DNA from 4 places in the Blautia sp. DFI.9.10 genome. Region 2 is predicted to be linked to each of the others. Evidence: predicted binding sites of a transcription regulator. Region 2 holds the regulator's gene; each other region holds the start of a gene.
What was found. The regulator HrcA, encoded in region 2, represses chaperone genes, less so after heat shock. The targets are predictions, from matches to a motif close to TGTTAGCACTCNNNNNNNNNGAGTGCTAACA.
Positions count from the first base shown of each region.

Region 1: groES (co-chaperone GroES) is a predicted target of HrcA. The motif match lies at 3,344-3,374, and genes of this name have one in related genera.
Region 3: NE671_RS11285 (Hsp20/alpha crystallin family protein) is a predicted target of HrcA. The motif match lies at 2,857-2,887, and genes of this name have one in related genera.
Region 4: groES (co-chaperone GroES) is a predicted target of HrcA. The motif match lies at 2,436-2,466, and genes of this name have one in related genera.

Region 1 covers NZ_JANGAA010000029.1:24,745-29,201, reverse strand. The annotation lists gene guaB (IMP dehydrogenase) at 1-670, opposite strand, end outside; gene NE671_RS14320 (DUF6106 family protein) at 739-1,242, opposite strand; gene groL (chaperonin GroEL) at 1,356-2,975, opposite strand; gene groES (co-chaperone GroES) at 3,023-3,307, opposite strand; gene codY (GTP-sensing pleiotropic transcriptional regulator CodY) at 3,605-4,390, opposite strand.
Region 2 covers NZ_JANGAA010000024.1:43,506-47,962, forward strand. The annotation lists gene dnaK (molecular chaperone DnaK) at 1-931, opposite strand, end outside; gene grpE (nucleotide exchange factor GrpE) at 985-1,620, opposite strand; gene hrcA (heat-inducible transcriptional repressor HrcA) at 1,639-2,682, opposite strand; gene NE671_RS13360 (ABC transporter substrate-binding protein) at 2,859-4,112, opposite strand; gene NE671_RS13365 (glycoside hydrolase family 172 protein) at 4,128-4,457, opposite strand, start outside.
Region 3 covers NZ_JANGAA010000018.1:6,922-11,378, forward strand. The annotation lists gene NE671_RS11270 (PTS transporter subunit EIIC) at 1-584, shown strand, start outside; gene NE671_RS11275 (YibE/F family protein) at 776-1,876, shown strand; gene NE671_RS11280 (YibE/F family protein) at 1,873-2,619, shown strand; gene NE671_RS11285 (Hsp20/alpha crystallin family protein) at 3,038-3,475, shown strand; gene NE671_RS11290 (nucleoside hydrolase) at 3,880-4,457, shown strand, end outside.
Region 4 covers NZ_JANGAA010000001.1:196,959-201,415, forward strand. The annotation lists gene NE671_RS00870 (DNA translocase FtsK) at 1-1,898, shown strand, start outside; gene rlmH (23S rRNA (pseudouridine(1915)-N(3))-methyltransferase RlmH) at 1,895-2,374, shown strand; gene groES (co-chaperone GroES) at 2,490-2,777, shown strand; gene NE671_RS00885 (MATE family efflux transporter) at 2,777-3,271, shown strand; gene NE671_RS15885 (hypothetical protein) at 3,280-3,534, shown strand; gene NE671_RS00890 (ABC transporter substrate-binding protein) at 3,757-4,457, shown strand, end outside.

The sequences.
Region 1 (4,457 bases), on a different contig from region 2:
TACCAACTGCCGCACCACAGAGAAGACGTCCCTGTGCATCCTTGGCTGCAAGCGGATATTTGATCTGTTTCTCGATATCCTTGATGGTAATGAGTCCTTTTAAATTAAAGTCGTCATCTACAATGGGTAATTTCTCCTTACGGGATTTCGCAAGGATCTTCTTGGCATCCTCAAGTGTGATTCCTTCCTTGGCTGTGATCAGTCCTTCAGAAGTCATGCACTCCTTGATCTTTCTGCTGAAATCTGTCTCAAATTTAAGATCACGGTTTGTGATAATACCTACAAGCTTTCTGCCTTCTGTGATCGGAACACCGGAAATACGGTATTTCGCCATCAGATCATTGGCATCTTTCAGTGTATGCTCCGGTGAAAGATAAAATGGATCTGTAATAACACCGTTCTCAGAACGTTTAACCTTATCAACCTCTTCTGCCTGTGCTTCGATGGACATATTCTTGTGGATGATACCGATACCACCCTGTCTGGCCATGGCAATTGCCATTCTGTGCTCTGTAACTGTGTCCATTCCCGCACTCATCATGGGGATATTCAGCTTTACTTTCTTGGTTAAATACGTTGAAACATCTACCTGATTCGGAATCACTTTAGAATAAGCCGGAACCAGCAGGACATCATCAAACGTAATGCCTTCACCAATAATAGTACCCATTGCATTTCCTCCCTTTGTGTAAGATATTTTAAATTTGTGAACTAGTGTAACAAAAAACAAGATTCATGTCAATCCAAAAAAACTTTACTCGGTGCAGAATTTTTCATGGTATTGGCAAGTTCATCATCCAGTTCCAGGATCACCTTGCAGGTTTCTCCGCTGTCTCTTACGATCATGGCATAGCGCTTATGATCCTCAATACCTGAGGAAAAGTCTATGGTTTTCATCTTCTGATTTCCGTTGTAATAATCCATTCTGTGGGATTTCAGAGGTGCCACAAGATCAGCCTCCGCAAGCTGAAGTGATTTTACTCTTTTCCTCTTTGACTTGGACATGATCATATCAATATCCAGTTCCCCGTTAACAAACAGATATTCATATTCCAGGTCTGTTTTCGGAATTACAAAATAGCATGCAACACCAAGAGCGATAGCCGGAACCAGAAGAAGTGCATTCAGCACCAGACCTCCCAGAACCATGATCACGGTCAGTGCAATAAGACCGTATTTTATAGCAAGATCCTTCCCTGTCTGTTTCTTCTTTACCAGAAGTTCTGAATATAAGTCACTCATTTGCTTCTTCCTTTCGTAATTTACTGATTTCTTTTGATTATAACACAAAAAGAGAGCCGCGTCCATGACGCAGGCCCTCTCATTTTGTAAATTATTTACCTGCCTGCTTGAAATTACATCATTCCCATTCCCGGGTTTGGTGCCGGAGCAGGAGTATCCTCTTTGATCGTAGAAACTACAGCCTCTGTTGTAAGAAGTGTAGATGCAACACTTGTTGCGTTCTGAAGTGCACTTCTTGTAACCTTTGCAGGATCAAGGATTCCATTCTCAACCATGTTTACATATTTCTCATTCAGAGCATCAAAGCCTGTACCTACCTCAGACTCTCTTACCTTGTTGATGATAACAGCGCCTTCCAGTCCTGCGTTTGCAGCAATGTGGAACAACGGAGCCTCAAGGGCTTTCAGGATCACATAAGCACCTGTCTTCTCATCTCCCTCAAGTGTTGCTGCAAGCTTTGCAACCTCTTTGGAAGCATGGATGTAAGCAGATCCGCCACCTGCGATGATACCTTCCTCAACAGCTGCTCTTGTTGCTGCAAGAGCATCCTCAAGACGAAGTTTTGCTTCTTTCATCTCTGTCTCAGTAGCAGCACCTACACGGATAACAGCTACGCCGCCAGCCAGTTTTGCAAGTCTCTCCTGAAGTTTCTCTTTATCAAACTCGGATTTTGTCTCCTCGATCTGCGCACGGATCTGTGCAACACGTTTTGCAATGGCATCTTTGTCACCGAGACCATCAACGATAACTGTGTTCTCTTTTGCAACTTTAACAGATTTTGCACGTCCAAGCTGCTCCATCTTAGCTTCTTTCAGGTCAAGACCAAGCTCATCGGAGATCACCTGTCCGCCTGTCAGGATCGCGATATCCTGAAGCATCTCTTTTCTTCTGTCACCATAGCCAGGAGCTTTTACAGCTACTACCTGGAAGGTTCCTCTCAGTTTGTTGACGATCAGAGTTGTAAGGGCCTCACCCTCAACATCCTCAGCGATGATGAGAAGTTTCGCACCGGCCTGAACAACCTGCTCAAGAAGTGGAAGGATCTCCTGGATATTGCTGATCTTCTTGTCTGTGATCAGGATGTACGGATCATCAAGAGTTGCCTCCATTTTCTCCATATCTGTGGACATGTATGCGGAAATATATCCACGGTCAAACTGCATACCTTCTACAAGGTCAAGCTCTGTATGCATGGTCTTGGACTCCTCAACAGTGATAACACCGTCTTTGGAAACTTTCTCCATAGCATCAGCAACAAGCTGTCCAACCTGCTCATCACTTGCAGAGATTGCTGCTACGTTAGCGATCTGCTCTTTGCCGTTGATTGCCTGGCTCATGTTCTTGATCGCTTCTACTGCAACATCTGTTGCTTTTTTCATACCTTTTCTGAGGATGATCGGGTTGGCACCTGCTGCCAGGTTCTTCATTCCCTCATGAACCATTGCCTGAGCAAGTACAGTCGCTGTTGTAGTACCATCACCTGCTACATCGTTTGTCTTGGATGCAACTTCCTTGATGATCTGAGCACCCATGTTCTCGAATCCGTCCTCAAGCTCGATCTCTTTTGCGATGGAAACACCATCGTTTGTGATAAGCGGAGCACCGAAAGATTTGTCAAGTACTACGTTTCTTCCTTTCGGTCCAAGTGTTACTCTTACTGTATCTGCAAGTTTATTTACACCAGCTTCAAGTGCTGCTCTTGCTTCTGCGCCATATTTAATTTCTTTTGCCATGATAAAATGACCTCCTATTTATATTGATATACGATAAGATGTTTATATTATTTAATAACTGCCAGGATATCTTCCTGTTTTACAATGATGTAATCCGTACCATCCATCTTAACTTCTGTTCCTGCATATTTGGAGTAAATAACAGTGTTTCCGACTTCTACTTCCATCTTTACTTCTTTGCCATTTACAACTCCGCCAGGACCAACTGCGATAACCTCTGCCTGCTGTGGTTTCTCCTGTGCCTGTCCCGGAAGTACGATTCCGGATGCTGTTGTCTCTTCTGCTTCAACCTGTTTTAATACTACTCTGTCGCCTAAAGGTACTAACTTCATGATCTATGTTCCTCCTTTATAAGTTTCATCTTCGTCTGCTAGCACTCACTTTATACGAGTGCTAATCACTATGGCTATATTAGTGAATTTCGCATATTTTCGCAACCCTTTTAAGATATGGTTTTTCTATATTATTCTGGTTTTATCTCTTTTATGCTCTTGTTTTCTCTTGTTTTCTTAATTTCATTATTTATTTTAATTTTATGAAACAGACAAAAAAGAGACTCCCACGCTAGCGGGAAGTCTCTTTTGTCACGTTCTTTATCTTATATCAAGCATCTGACAGTGCTGATCACATTATGCCTTCTTGCTTCTCTGTGCTTTTATCTCCTCAAGCTCATCAAAGATCACTTCATTAAGAACTTTAATGTAAGTTCCCTTCATACCGGATGAACGGGATTCGATCACACCTGCACTCTCGAATTTACGCAGTGCATTTACGATCACGGATCTGGTGATACCTACACGGTCAGCGATCTTGCTGGCAACCAGGATACCCTCATCCCCATCCAGCTCATCAAAAATATGGATGATCGCCTCAAGTTCTGAGAAGGACAGTGTACTGAATGCCGATTTAACGATCTGCTGTTTTCTGTCTTCTTCTGCGTTCTCGTCATGAACCGCACGCATCATTTCCAGGCCAACAACTGTTGTACCATACTCGCTGACGATAATATCCTCAATATCATAGGGATGATCATTGCGGTACATGAATAACGTTCCCAGTCTCTCACCTGCAATATCGATCGGATTCACGATTCCCTGATAATTTCCGGGTACATGCTCAAAGCCAAGTGTCTGGAGATTGACATTCTCCTTTGTGGAAAGAACACCAAGAAATCTCTCATTCAATAACGGGTCGATATGTCCGCCGATCTTGTCATCGATCAGCTCTGTGATCTCATCCACACCCGGGCAGATACTGACTCCCAGAACCTTACCTTTCTTACTGAGTACCAGGATATTGGAACTTAAGGTTTCCATGAGCACCTGGCAAATGTCGTTAAACACTACCTTGCTTGAGCTGCTGTTATGCAGAAGCTTATTGATTTTTCTAGTTTTATCTAGCAACTGAACGCTCATTTTTCCTCCTTTCACTTTCGTACCTTGAAAGAAATCGTTTTTCTAGTCTAATATTACACGTTATTCT
Region 2 (4,457 bases):
CCAGAAGTACCTGGCCAAGCTCGGAAGCTGTGATACCTGCATCAGACAGTGCACGGCGAACCGGCTCTGCAGTCATCTCTACAAGATCATGTGTCAGCTCATCAAATTTAGCTCTTGTAAGGTTCATATCGAAATGCTTCGGTCCCTCAGCTGTAGCTGTGATGAACGGAAGGTTGATGTTTGTTGTTGTTGCAGAAGAAAGCTCTTTCTTAGCCTTCTCAGCTGCCTCTTTCAGTCTCTGAAGAGCCATCTTATCGTTGCTTAAGTCTACGCCCTCTGTTCTCTTGAACTCGGAAAGCATGTAATCTGTGACCTTCTTATCAAAGTCATCTCCACCAAGACGGTTGTTACCAGCTGTGGAAAGAACCTCGATAACACCATCACCGATCTCGATCACGGATACATCGAATGTACCGCCGCCAAGGTCGTATACCATGATCTTCTGCTCTTTCTCATTGTCAAGACCATATGCAAGAGCTGCTGCTGTAGGCTCGTTGATGATACGTTTTACATCAAGACCTGCGATCTTACCTGCATCTTTGGTAGCCTGACGCTGAGCATCGTTGAAGTAAGCCGGAACTGTGATAACTGCCTCTGTTACTTTCTCACCAAGATATGCCTCTGCATCCTTTTTCAGTTTCTGAAGGATCATTGCGGAGATCTCCTGTGGAGAATATTTCTTGTCATCGATGGTTACACGGTAATCGGTACCCATCTCTCTTTTGATAGAGGAGATCGTTCTGTCTGCATTTGTAACTGCCTGACGTTTTGCAGGCTCACCTACCAGACGCTCTCCTGTTTTTGTGAATGCTACAACGGATGGTGTTGTTCTTGCGCCTTCTGTATTTGCGATAACTGTCGGCTGTCCACCTTCCATTACGGCTACACAGCTGTTTGTTGTACCTAAGTCAATACCAATAATCTTTCCCATGATTTTTTCCTCCTGTTTTAGTCTGTATCTGTTAAAATAAAGTTTGTTGTCAGTTAGTTCGCAACCTTTACCATACTGTGGCGTACTACGAAATCCTTGTAGGTGTAACCCTTCTGGAATTCTTCCACCACGATGTTCTCTCCAACCTCTTCATCCTCCACATGCATCACTGCATTATGGAAATCCGGGTTGAATTCCTTTCCCACTGCTTCGATCGGCTTCACACCAAGCTCATCCAGTGTTGTGGTAAGCTGCTTGTAGATCATTTTCATTCCATCTGCAAAAGCATCGCCTTCCTGTGCCTGTGCAAGACCTCTTTCGAAGTTATCCACAACCGGCAGGATCTTTTCAACGATCTCTTTTGCTCCGATGATGTACATACTGGATTTTTCTTTTTCCGTTCTTTTACGGAAATTGTCAAATTCAGCCATGGTACGCTTCAGGCGATCGGTAAGTTCCTCCACCTTCTGCTCAGATTTATCTTTTTTCTTCTTTCCGAAGAAGGAAGTTTTTGATTTTTCTTCTTTTTTATCCTCTGAGGCAGCTTCTTCGCCTGGAGTATTGTTTTCTTCCTCCGGCAGATCTTCTCCCTCCGGTGTCAGGTTTTCTTCTTCCTGATCTCCGTCAGTTACGGGGATTTCCTTCTCCGCTTCCTGCTCTTCGGATGTTTTCTTTGTTTCCTCCGACACTTTTTTTCTACCGCCTTTCTAAGTTTTCTTCTTTTTCAAAACGTCATCCAGATGATTCTTCAGTTCCTTCAGACTGTCCACTACATTCTCATAATCCATTCGTTTGGGACCGATGATCCCGATGGTTCCGTACATTCCGTCTCCCAGTTCATATCTGGCAGTTACAATGCTGCAGTCCTTCATGGTCTGGATTGGCATCTCATCACCGATGTAAACCTGGATTCCTGTATTCTCTCCATCTGACATCTGTTCTTTTACAAGATCGGCAAGTTCATGCTTCTCCTCAAATGCGGAGATCAGCTCCGTTGCCTTCTCTTTATCGGCAAGCTCCGGATACTTGAAGATGTTAGTTGCACCTGAAGTATAGATCTCCATATCTTCCTCTTCCACATGAATGGTGGCTGCCACTGCATCCAGAACCGTTGCCACCACACCGCTGTGGCTGCCTGCCTGTTCCTTCAGTCTGGCGATCATCCCAAGGTTGATATCCTGGATCGGGATCCCATTGAGATTGGTGTTAAGAAGAAGATTCAGTTTCAGGATCGTCTGGTCGTCCATTTCCTCATCCAGATTGATGATCTGGTTCCGGACTGTGTTGTTGTCACTGACAACCACTGCCACAAGCTGAAGCTCGCTCATCCTCGACAGCTGGATGAACTTGATCTTGTTGCCGCTGTACTGCGGAACGGAAACCATGGTAGCATAGTTGGTATTGGAAGCAAGAACCTTCGCAACCTTCTTAAGCACCTTATCCATCTTATCTGTCTTCTCAATGATCAGATCTCGCAGCTCTGCGACCTCCGCTTCCTTCTCCTTCATTAGCTCATTGACGTAAAGTCTGTAGCCCTTATCTGAAGGAATCCTTCCTGCTGAGGTATGAGGCTGGACGATATAGCCCATATCTGTCAGGTCTGACATTTCATTTCGGATCGTTGCGGAACTGACATTGAGATCCGCATACTTGGAAATGGTCCTGGAACCAACCGGTTCTCCGGTTTCCATATAGGTCTTGATGATTGCTTTTAAGATTTTTTGCTTGCGCTCATTCAACACCTCTTCCATGAATCCATCTCCTTTCCTTTTTATTCTTTCCTGACGGATGTTGATTCTTTTTTTATATCTGTTAGCACTCATTTTAGTGGAGTGCTAACATCTACAGTCTTTAAGATATCACCATGTAAAATATTTGTCAATATGTTTTGAAAAAAAGTTCTTATTTTTTCGCAACAAAAAAAGCATCAGTACGATGCTTTTTTGTAATACTGGTCTATGCATTTCTGTGCCCCGGCAAAAAATTCCGCTTCTGTTTTCTGTCCCAGCACATATTTCTGAAATTCCGTACCCATAGCCGAAATAGCTTCTATGGAATCGGCACACAGTGGTCTTGCTTTCAGCTTATAATCTTTCAGATATTGCCGGATCATTTCAATGCCATCCAGATCAAAATTCTTATCCTCGATCACATCCAGTCTTGCCGGACACATTTTTGTCAGCTGTCCGTAATTTTTACTGGCCTCATATCCGGACACATACTGAAGGAACTTCAGAGCTGCTTCTTTATGATCAGAATTTTTATTCAGTACATACTGCCAGGTTGCGATATTGGTCACCTTCTCGTCAAATTCCGGAAATGGTGCCATATGGATCTTATCTTTTCCATACACGCCTGCATTCTGAAAGGTACTCAACGCACCGGTATACATGAACATACATCCATACTGGCCGTTTATAAATTTTTCACTCAGCTGATCATGCTGGTCGATCAGATTCTCCTCTGATATCATCCCTGTATCCAGCATTCGCTTCATATATCCTGCCGCTTCTCTGGTTTTCGAATCCGTCCAGTCTGTATAATCTCCTCCGAAAAAATTGACATACTCGCTGATACTGTTATATATGTAGGAAATCTCCCATGCATCCCCGTATGCATATTTTCCCGTATTCTGAAGCTTTTTCTGAAGAATCTCAAGATCACTGAGACCGGAGAGTCTGTCCAGACCAGCCTGATCCAGCAATTCCTGGTTCACCCAGAATGCCATAATATCCATCCTGAACGGTACCGAAAAAATATGTCCGTCTGACATGCATATTTCTTTCAGGTATTCCTGTGGAAAATTCGCCGCTGTCTCCTCTGTCATAACCGTATCTTCCAGCGGAAGAAGAAATCCCTTATGCTTAAATTCGGATATCATCTCATCATTTACTGTGATCAGATCAACAGAATCATCTCCTGATGTCAGAAGAGTTGCTATTTTGGCCTGGCGATTGTCCGCATTAGACGGACATTTTTCGATATGGATCTCTATTCCAAGATCCTTTTCCGCCTGACTGATAAAAGAATCAAAGCCCTCTGTGTCTGCATCCACATGAAGGATCGTCAGTTCCTGTCTGTTCTCCGGCACAATATCAGATGCAGTCTCCTTCTTCTGGGCTCCACATCCTGTCACTGCCAGAGCCAGGGCAAATACCCCGCAAAATACCTGTTTTTTCAATCTCTACCACCCTTTTTATCTGGGCCATCTATCCTCTTTTGACATCAACGGCTGGAACTGTGCATGAGGAAGTGTCTGATACCAGTACGCTACACTTGCCACATCATCCTGTCGTTCAAACAGGCCACGGTATCCGACGCCTATCTGCTGGATCGTAACGCGAAGATCCTCTTCAAAGCAGATCGGATCCTGTAAGTGCCATCTGTAAAAGCCTCTCATTGGCGGGCAGTCATCATTATGATAAAAATTGTGGATCAGTTCGTCATGAGCAGAATAATACGGATATCCCAGATACGGTGTGTTATAATTCTGTTCCACGGTTTTTCCATCCACCTGTTTGGCAAA
Region 3 (4,457 bases), on a different contig from region 2:
TTATCTGTGGTGTAACTGAGCCGTTCGAGTTTGGATTTATGTTCCTTGCTCCTGGCCTCTATGTGATCTATGCATTACTTTACGGTATCTTTACCATGATCACAGTTGCTCTTGGCTTCCGTGCAGGCTTCAGCTTCTCCGCCGGTGCGATGGATTTACTTTTCTCATCCTCACTTCCGGCAGCACAGAAGACATGGCTCATCCTTCCTCTTGGAATTGCAGCATTTATCGTATTCTATGTTGTATTCCTTTTTGCCATCAAGAAATTTGATCTGAAGACTCCGGGAAGAGAAGACGATGACGATCTTGAGGCAGAGAAGAATATCGAGCTTGCAAATGATGACTATACTGCTATTGCCGCGAAGATCCTGGAAGGCTGTGGCGGAAAAGAGAACATCACAAGCATCGATAACTGCATCACAAGACTGAGACTTGAGGTTAAGGATATTACAGCTGTAAATGATAAGGTGATCAAATCTGCAGGTGTTGCAGGCGTGATCAAACCTGGAAAAACTTCTGTACAGGTTATTATCGGAACCAAGGTTCAGTTTGTTGCAGATGCATTTTCTGCGCTTTGTAAATAATGGTTTTTTTGGAGTTAGGTATTTGTTAAAATAATTATGGGGGCAGCAGAACTGTGAAAACGGTTCTGCTGCTGTTTTTTGTATACCTTATATTGACCAATACTTTCAAAAAGCGTAGAATGTTACTTCGATAAAAAGCAACCGGTCAGTGCGTTTACAATTGCAATATTTCTACAGGGGGAATGAAGTTAATGAAATCCTGCATATTTCACAAAAAATATCTTTTAGCCGGCATATATATTATTTTTGTTCTGTTTACCTGCTGTAATTCCCGATTTTATCATACACCGCTGGCAAAAATATGTTCCGTAACAGAAAAACAGACTCTGAGCAGAGAAGGAACCAGGGGCTCAAAAGAATATTATTATACTCAGAATATTACGGCACGGATATTAAACGGTTCGCATAAAGGGGAAAAAATAACGGTCTCTAATGAATATACATCTTCTCAGGTTCAGACCAAGAAATATCATAAAGGAGACACCGTTCTTTTAAGCGGTTCAAAGGAAAGCCCCGGAAAAACGATACGTTCTGTAAAAAGGGATGGGTATCTGGCATTACTGGCAGGAGGATTATTTTTTCTGCTGATCTGCATTACAGGAAAGCAGGGATTTTACACGATCATATCACTGATACTGAATACAGTCATATTTGCGTATGGATTTCAGGCTTTTACAGAAGGGAAAAATATTTTAAATATCTGTAATGTCATCGCAGTTCTTTTTTCACTGACTACATTGATCTGCTTAAATGGAATTCATAGAAAAACATTTTCCTCAGTTCTTTCAACACTGTGTGTTCTGTTTCTGATCATGGCATTGTTTGAATTTTCTATTTATATGTACGGAGATCTGGATTATTCCAATCTGGAATACCTTGGAAGTACAGGCAATTCAGCAGATATATTCTGGGCAGATATTATGCTGACAGGACTTGGTGCAATTATGGATGTGACGGTGACGATCAGCGCAGCAGTAGGAGAGATCGTGCGGAAAAATCCATCGGTTTCTCTGAGAAGACTGATACATTCCGGTCGTGAAATCGGATATGATATTATGGGAACCATGATAAATGTACTGCTGTTTGTTTTGGCAAGCGGCATGATTCCCATGTTCATACTTAAGATGAATAATGATATAAGCTTTGTAACGATCGTGAGATACCACATTCCATATGATATCTGTCGTTTTCTGATAGAAAGTATTGGAATTGTACTGGCAATACCGGTATCTGTTTTTATTGCTTCAGTGATTATGAAAATACCATCACGGAAAAGGGGTGTCAGAGAATGATCATTTTTCTTGCATTGATTTTAATTTTTCTGGTGATCTTGATTGGCGGAGAGCGTGGAGCCATGTCAATTATGACACTGGCGGGGAATATTGTAATTTTATTTTTTTCAATTATGCTGATGTCTGCCGGTTTTCCTGTACTGCTCCTGATATTGGTGGCAGGTGCAGGTGTCTGTTATATTTCTCTGTTTTATCAGAACGGAAATAATCCAAAGACGCGGGCGGCTTTTCTGGCTACACTGCTGGTAATGTTACTTTTGTTTATTCCGATTTATATTATTACATGGAGATCAGGAAGTTACGGGTTAAATGAGCTGCAGATTTCGGAAGACGATTTTATGTATTATTACAGTACGGACCTTCATATTAACATGCTTCATGTAGGAATATTTGTAACTGTTTTCAGTACTCTTGGGGCTGTTATCGATACAGCATTATCTGTAACATCTTCTGTATATGAAGTCTGGACTCATAAAAACAGTCTGACAGCGAAAGAGCTTACAGCTTCTGGCTATCAGGTTGGGAAAGAAATTATCGGTACAACGGTAAATACGTTGCTGTTTGCTTATCTTGGAGGAACTATTTTATTATTTTCATACATTCAGACACAGCAATATAGCCTAGAGATCATTCTTAATTCCCAGTTCCTATTCCAGGATGTTGCAGCCATGCTATCTGGTGCGGTAGCCTGCCTTATTACCGTCCCGGTATCGATTAAATGTATTATTCGACAGATCTCATGAAGCATATCTCCACTGCACTGAATACGGAATCCATGGTCCCGATACAGATGTTCTTTTCTGTATTCAGCAGACGTGGGCTCTTTTTTATGAAAGCAGTTATTATATTTATGTATTTATGGGAGTGTTTTTTCAGGCAGTTCCATTTCTGATCCTGGGAGTCCTTCTATCTTCGGCGCTTAAGACATATGTATCGGAAAAATGGATCGTAAAATTACGGAAAATGTGAAGAAAGTGTGAAACTAGCACTCGCCTCTTGACAGTGCTAATAATGCGTGTTATAGTACATACAGAACAAAGGAAGAGAGAAAAAAGAAATCTTCCGGAGAAAGTTCTTACAGAATTTGCAGATGTTTTCAGAAACAGTAAATTAAAAACGCCTGCGCAGCACGCAGCGAATATAGATCAGGAGGAATGAGTTATGTTAATGCCAAGTATTTTCGGAGAAGATTTATTTGATGATTTTATGGGATATCCGACAGGCCGTCAGGCAGCTGCCAATGCTTATCCTCAGGTGAAGGATATGATGAAGACAGATATCCGTGATGTAGATGGCAATTATGAACTGGAGATCGATCTTCCGGGATTTAAGAAAGAGGATGTGAAGATCCAGCTGAAGAATGGTTATCTGAACATTCAGGCAACCAGAGAAGAGAAGAAAGACGAGAAGGATGATAAAGGTAAATATGTTCGCAGAGAACGTTATACAGGAACCTGCAACAGAAGCTTTTATGTAGGCTCGAGCATTAAGCATGAAGATATCCATGCGAAATATGAGAACGGAATCCTTCATGTAACCTTCCCGAAGGAAGAGACCAAGAAAGAAGCAGAAGAGAAGAAATTTGTTTCTATTGATTGATCAGCATTTATTGTGAAGCCCCGGTACTGGATTGCAAGCTCCGGGTGATGGGATATAGCATAATAACAATATCCGGAACAACCCAAACGGATATTGCAAATATTAAAGCTCCAAATTGCACATCGCATTTGTTTATATAAATGAATATAACCCCCTTTTTTCAACCCCTCTGCCAATGCCTGGCAGAGGGGTTCTTTACGTTTCAGCCTGAAGTACAGAGGTGAATTTTGATTATTGTTTACTGGTAATATTCCGCGAAGCGTGTTGCTGAGAACGGAGTGAACAGTAACGAATTCTGATTAACTTTACACTCTTTCCTCACTCTGTTATACTTGGAACAGGTAAACAGCGGAAATTCGGCAATACTATAAAATTGGGGAAAGAGTTTTTACAGAGGTGAATATATGGGAGATAAGATCAAGGTTATCATGGACTGTGATCCCGGAATCGATGACGGGATCGCACTGGCATATGCGGCAGCACATCAGGATGAACTGGAGCTGCTTGCAGTGACGACATCTGCAGGAAGTACCAGGATAGAAAGAGTGACCAAAAATGCACTGGAGCTGGTGGATTTTTACGGACTGAAGGTTCCGGTGGCAGGAGGCCAGGACCGTCCTCTTGTGAAAGCGGCAATTTATGCGGAAGAATTCCACGGAGAGACAGGGCTTGGCCATTGCGTACTGCCGGAAGCAAAATCAGAGGCTGCTTCTGATAATGCAGTGCTTTTTATCCGTGACATTCTGAATGCCATTCCTGAGGGCGAGCAGGTAGTAATGATCGAAACTGCACCAATGACTAATCTTGCACTTCTGTTAAAGGTTTTTCCTGAAATAAAGAATAAGATCAGAAAAATCGTATTTACAGGCGGTGCAGCAAAAGGCGGAAACATCACACCGGCAGCGGAATTCAACATCTACGCAGATCCGGAGGCGGCAAAGATCGTATTCGATTCCGGAATTCCACTGATCATGTGTGGACT
Region 4 (4,457 bases), on a different contig from region 2:
CTGTACTTCCGGCAGATACAGATCTGACAGAAGAGGATCCAGGGCTTGATGAGAAACCGGAGGAGCATGCTCAGCCGCTGGAATTCCAGATCCACCGTTCACAGTCCCAGCCGGCCCGGGAAGAGTCGGAGGAGCCGGATTTCGAAAGAGAAATGCAGGAAGCCGAAGAGGAGGATGCTTATGCCGGCTATGAGGATGTAGATATTCCCGAGATGCAGCAGATCCTGCCGGCAAAGACAGCTGCAGCAGCAAAAGCTTCCCGGGAAACAGGAAAGGCAGCCGTTCCTGCTGAGATAAAGGAGGATCCTCAGCCGGAAGCTGAACAGAAGGCATCCCATCAGCCCTCCAGAAACCCGAAGTCATCTCAGACAGAGATCGAGCATGGGATCAGAAATATCCAGCATGAGATCAGCCAGGGAGAAGCTCCGGAGAAGAAACCATATCAGTATCCGCCGCTGAAGCTTCTGAAGCGCGGAGATGGCAGATCTCAGGGAGATTCCGATGCACATCTGCGTAAAACAGCACAGAAGCTTCAGGAAACCCTGCATAATTTCGGCGTCAATGTAACCGTTACCAATGTGAGTTGCGGACCTACCGTTACCCGCTATGAGCTGCAGCCGGAAATGGGTGTGAAGGTCAGCAAGATCGTTGGTCTTTCCGATGATATTAAGCTGAATCTTGCTACACCGGATATCCGCATCGAAGCACCGATACCGGGAAAGGCAGCCGTGGGGATCGAGGTTCCGAACAAGGAGAACAGCCCGGTCATGCTGAGGGATCTTCTTCAGTCAGAGGAGTTTAAAAATGCAAAATCCAAGTTGTCCTTTGCAGCAGGTAAGGATATTGCCGGAAAACCGGTAGTGGCAGATATTGCCAAGATGCCGCATCTTCTTATCGCCGGAGCAACCGGCTCCGGAAAATCCGTCTGCATCAATACGCTGATCATCAGCATCCTTTATAAGGCTACACCGGATGAGGTGCGTCTGATCATGATCGATCCGAAGGTGGTGGAGCTCAGTGTATATAACGGGATCCCGCACCTGTTCATTCCGGTGGTCACAGATCCGAAGAAAGCGGCCGGTGCGCTGAACTGGGCTGTTTCCGAGATGACCAGCCGTTACAATGCCTTTGCGGAATATGGGGTACGTAATCTTGGAGAATATAACAAAAAGGTTGCCAATATGCGGGTCCCGGAGGGAGAAAAGGCACCTGAGAAGATGCCGCAGATCGTGATCATCGTGGACGAGCTTGCGGATCTTATGATGGTTGCGCCGGGAGAAGTTGAGGATGCGATCTGCCGTCTGGCCCAGCTGGCACGTGCAGCTGGTATCCATCTGATCATTGCTACCCAGAGGCCATCGGTCAATGTCATCACAGGTCTGATCAAGGCCAATATGCCGTCCAGGATCGCATTTTCCGTATCCTCCGGCGTGGATTCCAGGACGATCCTGGATATGAACGGTGCCGAGAAGCTTCTTGGCAAGGGCGATATGCTGTTTTATCCTCAGGGATATCAGAAGCCGGCCAGACTGCAGGGCGCTTTTGTTTCCGATGAGGAGGTCAGTGCAGTCGTAGAATATGTTTCTGACAAAAATCAGGGTGCTGTTTATGATACCTCCATCGAGAAGCAGGTCAATACAGCCGGTGTCCCGGGAGGAGCCGGCGGCGGTGACAGAGATGTCTATTTTACAGAAGCCGGTAAATTTATCATTGAGAAGGAAAAGGCCTCCATCGGTATGCTCCAGCGTATGTTCAAGATCGGATTTAACCGTGCGGCAAGGATCATGGATCAGCTTTGTGACGCAGGAGTGGTAGGTCCGGAGGAAGGAACTAAGCCAAGGAAGGTTTTGATGTCAGCAGAAGAATTTGAGAATTATCTGGAGGAGAACGGCGGATGAAAATAAGTATCCTGACAGTAGGGAAGATCAAGGAAAAATATCTGCGGGATGCCATTGCGGAGTATTCCAAGCGCCTCGGGCGTTACTGCAAGCTGGAGATCATAGAAGTGTCCGACGAAAAAACGCCGGATAATGCCAGCGAAACAGTAGAAGATGCCATTCGGAACAAGGAAGGGGAGCGTCTTCTTAAATATATCCGGGATGATGCGTTTGTGATTACTCTGGAGATCGGAGGCGAACAGCTGACCTCTGAGAACTTCGCACGGAAGATCAACGAGCTGGGAATACGTGGGACCAGCCATATCCAGTTTGTGATCGGTGGCTCTATCGGTCTTGGAAAAGAAGTACTGAATAGATCAGACTATGCTTTAAGCTTTTCGAAGATGACATTTCCTCATCAGCTGATGCGTGTGATCCTTCTGGAACAGATCTACCGCAGCTATCGTATCATCAGTGGAGAGCCCTATCATAAATAATATCATACTACATATCTGCAAATATCTTGACAATTTTCGGATATGTAGTATGATAAAAAAAGAGTAGCACTCGAAGCTCAAGAGTGCTAATAATCACAGAAAGAAGGAAATGAATATGGCATTAAAACCAGTTGCAGACAGAGTTATCGTAAAATATTTTGAGACAGAAGACAAAACCGCATCCGGCATCGTACTTCCGGACAGCTCCAAGGAGAAAACCCAACAGGCAGAGGTTATCGCAGTAGGTGGCGGTAAGGTCGTAGACGGTAAAGAAGTACCGGTACAGGTAAAGCCGGGCGACCGTGTGATCTACGGAAAATACACAGGAACCGAGATCAAATATGAGGGTGAGAAATATCTGGTGATCAACGCAGATGATATCATTGCCATCGTAAAAGACTGATGAAGAATTTTTATCGTAATTTTCTGAAATTATGCTCCATGCTGGTGCTGCAGAATGTAGTGACCTTAAGTGTCAATCTTGCGGACAACATTATGCTTGGAGCCTTCAGCGAAACTGCATTATCCGGTGTGACTACCGTAAACCAGGTACAGTTCGTCTTTCAGCAGCTGCTTATGGCGCTGGGAGACGGACTTGTCATATTCGGAAGTCAGTACTGGGGAAAGAAAGAGACAGAGCCGGTAAGGAAGATCAGTGCCTGGGCCATGCGCACAGGCTTTTTTATTGCCCTTATGCTGTTTATCCTGGCCAGCCTTTTTCCAACACAGCTGCTGGGGCTTTTTACAACAGACCAGACGATTATCGAAGCCGGTCTTTCCTATCTGGCGATCATCCGGTTTACTTACTTTTTCTTTGCGGTGACGCAGATCCTGCTTGCTACACTGCGCTGTGTGGAAATTGCAGGGGTTGCCTTCGGGCTTTCGGTAATGACTTAAGTGTAGTAATGGTAGGAATGTCCTATCAGATGCCGACAAACGGTGGTATCATCCGGGGAAGCGGAAGCATCGCCTATTCCATGAAGGTTGACCTGATCAGTACCTGGGGGATCGTGATCCCTCTGTCCATGTTTATGGCATTTGTGGTCAATGCATCCCCGGCAATGGTGGTATGCTGCCTGAATGCAGATCAGATCTTTAAATGCGTGCCTGCATTTTTGAAGTGCAATTACGGACACTGGATCAAAAATATGACGAATTAAGGAAATATATATAGATCAGAGGCAAGATACAGAAAATTTATCTTGACGCCTGTGTGATCTGTATGTAGAATAAATACAAGCTTTAACGAAATGCAGTAAAAAAATCTCTGAAGAGCCAGGGACAGCTTGACAAAGGTAATATGGTATAGTATTATCTTGCCTATATCATATTAAACTGGTGGGAAAAGAGGTATACTCACTGAAACACAGGAGGAACAGGAAATGAGAAAAAAAGTACTGGCAGCGCTTCTGGCAGCTGCAGTGGCAGGAACAACTGTTATGTCAGGAATGACTGTTTTTGCAGCAGAAACAGAAGGAACCAAGGCGGAAGGCGGAAATATTACCATTGCAGAAACAGCAGATCCGCAGAACATCAATCCGCTTTATGTTGTGGATCAGACAAGCTTCGATATGATGCAGGCTCTGTACAGCCCGTTTTTTGAGATCGTGAACGGAGAGATGTATTACGGAAACGGACTTTGCGAAAGTGTAACAGCCAATGATGATGCCAGCGAATTCACACTGAAGCTCAAAGACGGACTGAAATGGCATGACGGTCAGCCGATTACAGCCGATGATGTGGTATTCACCATGCAGGTGCTGGTAGATGAGAAGCAGAATGTTCCGTATTCTTCTTACGGATACGTTAATGACAAGGCAGTAGAGGCAGAGAAGGTTGATGACCTTACAGTCAAGATTTCCCTTGGATCATCTTCCGCAGGATTTCTTGGTGGACTGAGCCAGGTTTACTGTATTCCGAAGCATATTTATGACGGCGTGGAGAATATCGGAGAAAGTGATCTCAACAATGAACCGGTGGGAAGTGGTCCTTTTAAGTTCGAGGAATACAAATCCGGAGAGTATTATAAAGTAACAAAATTCGATGACTATTTTGATGATGTAAATCTGGATTCCATCACCTT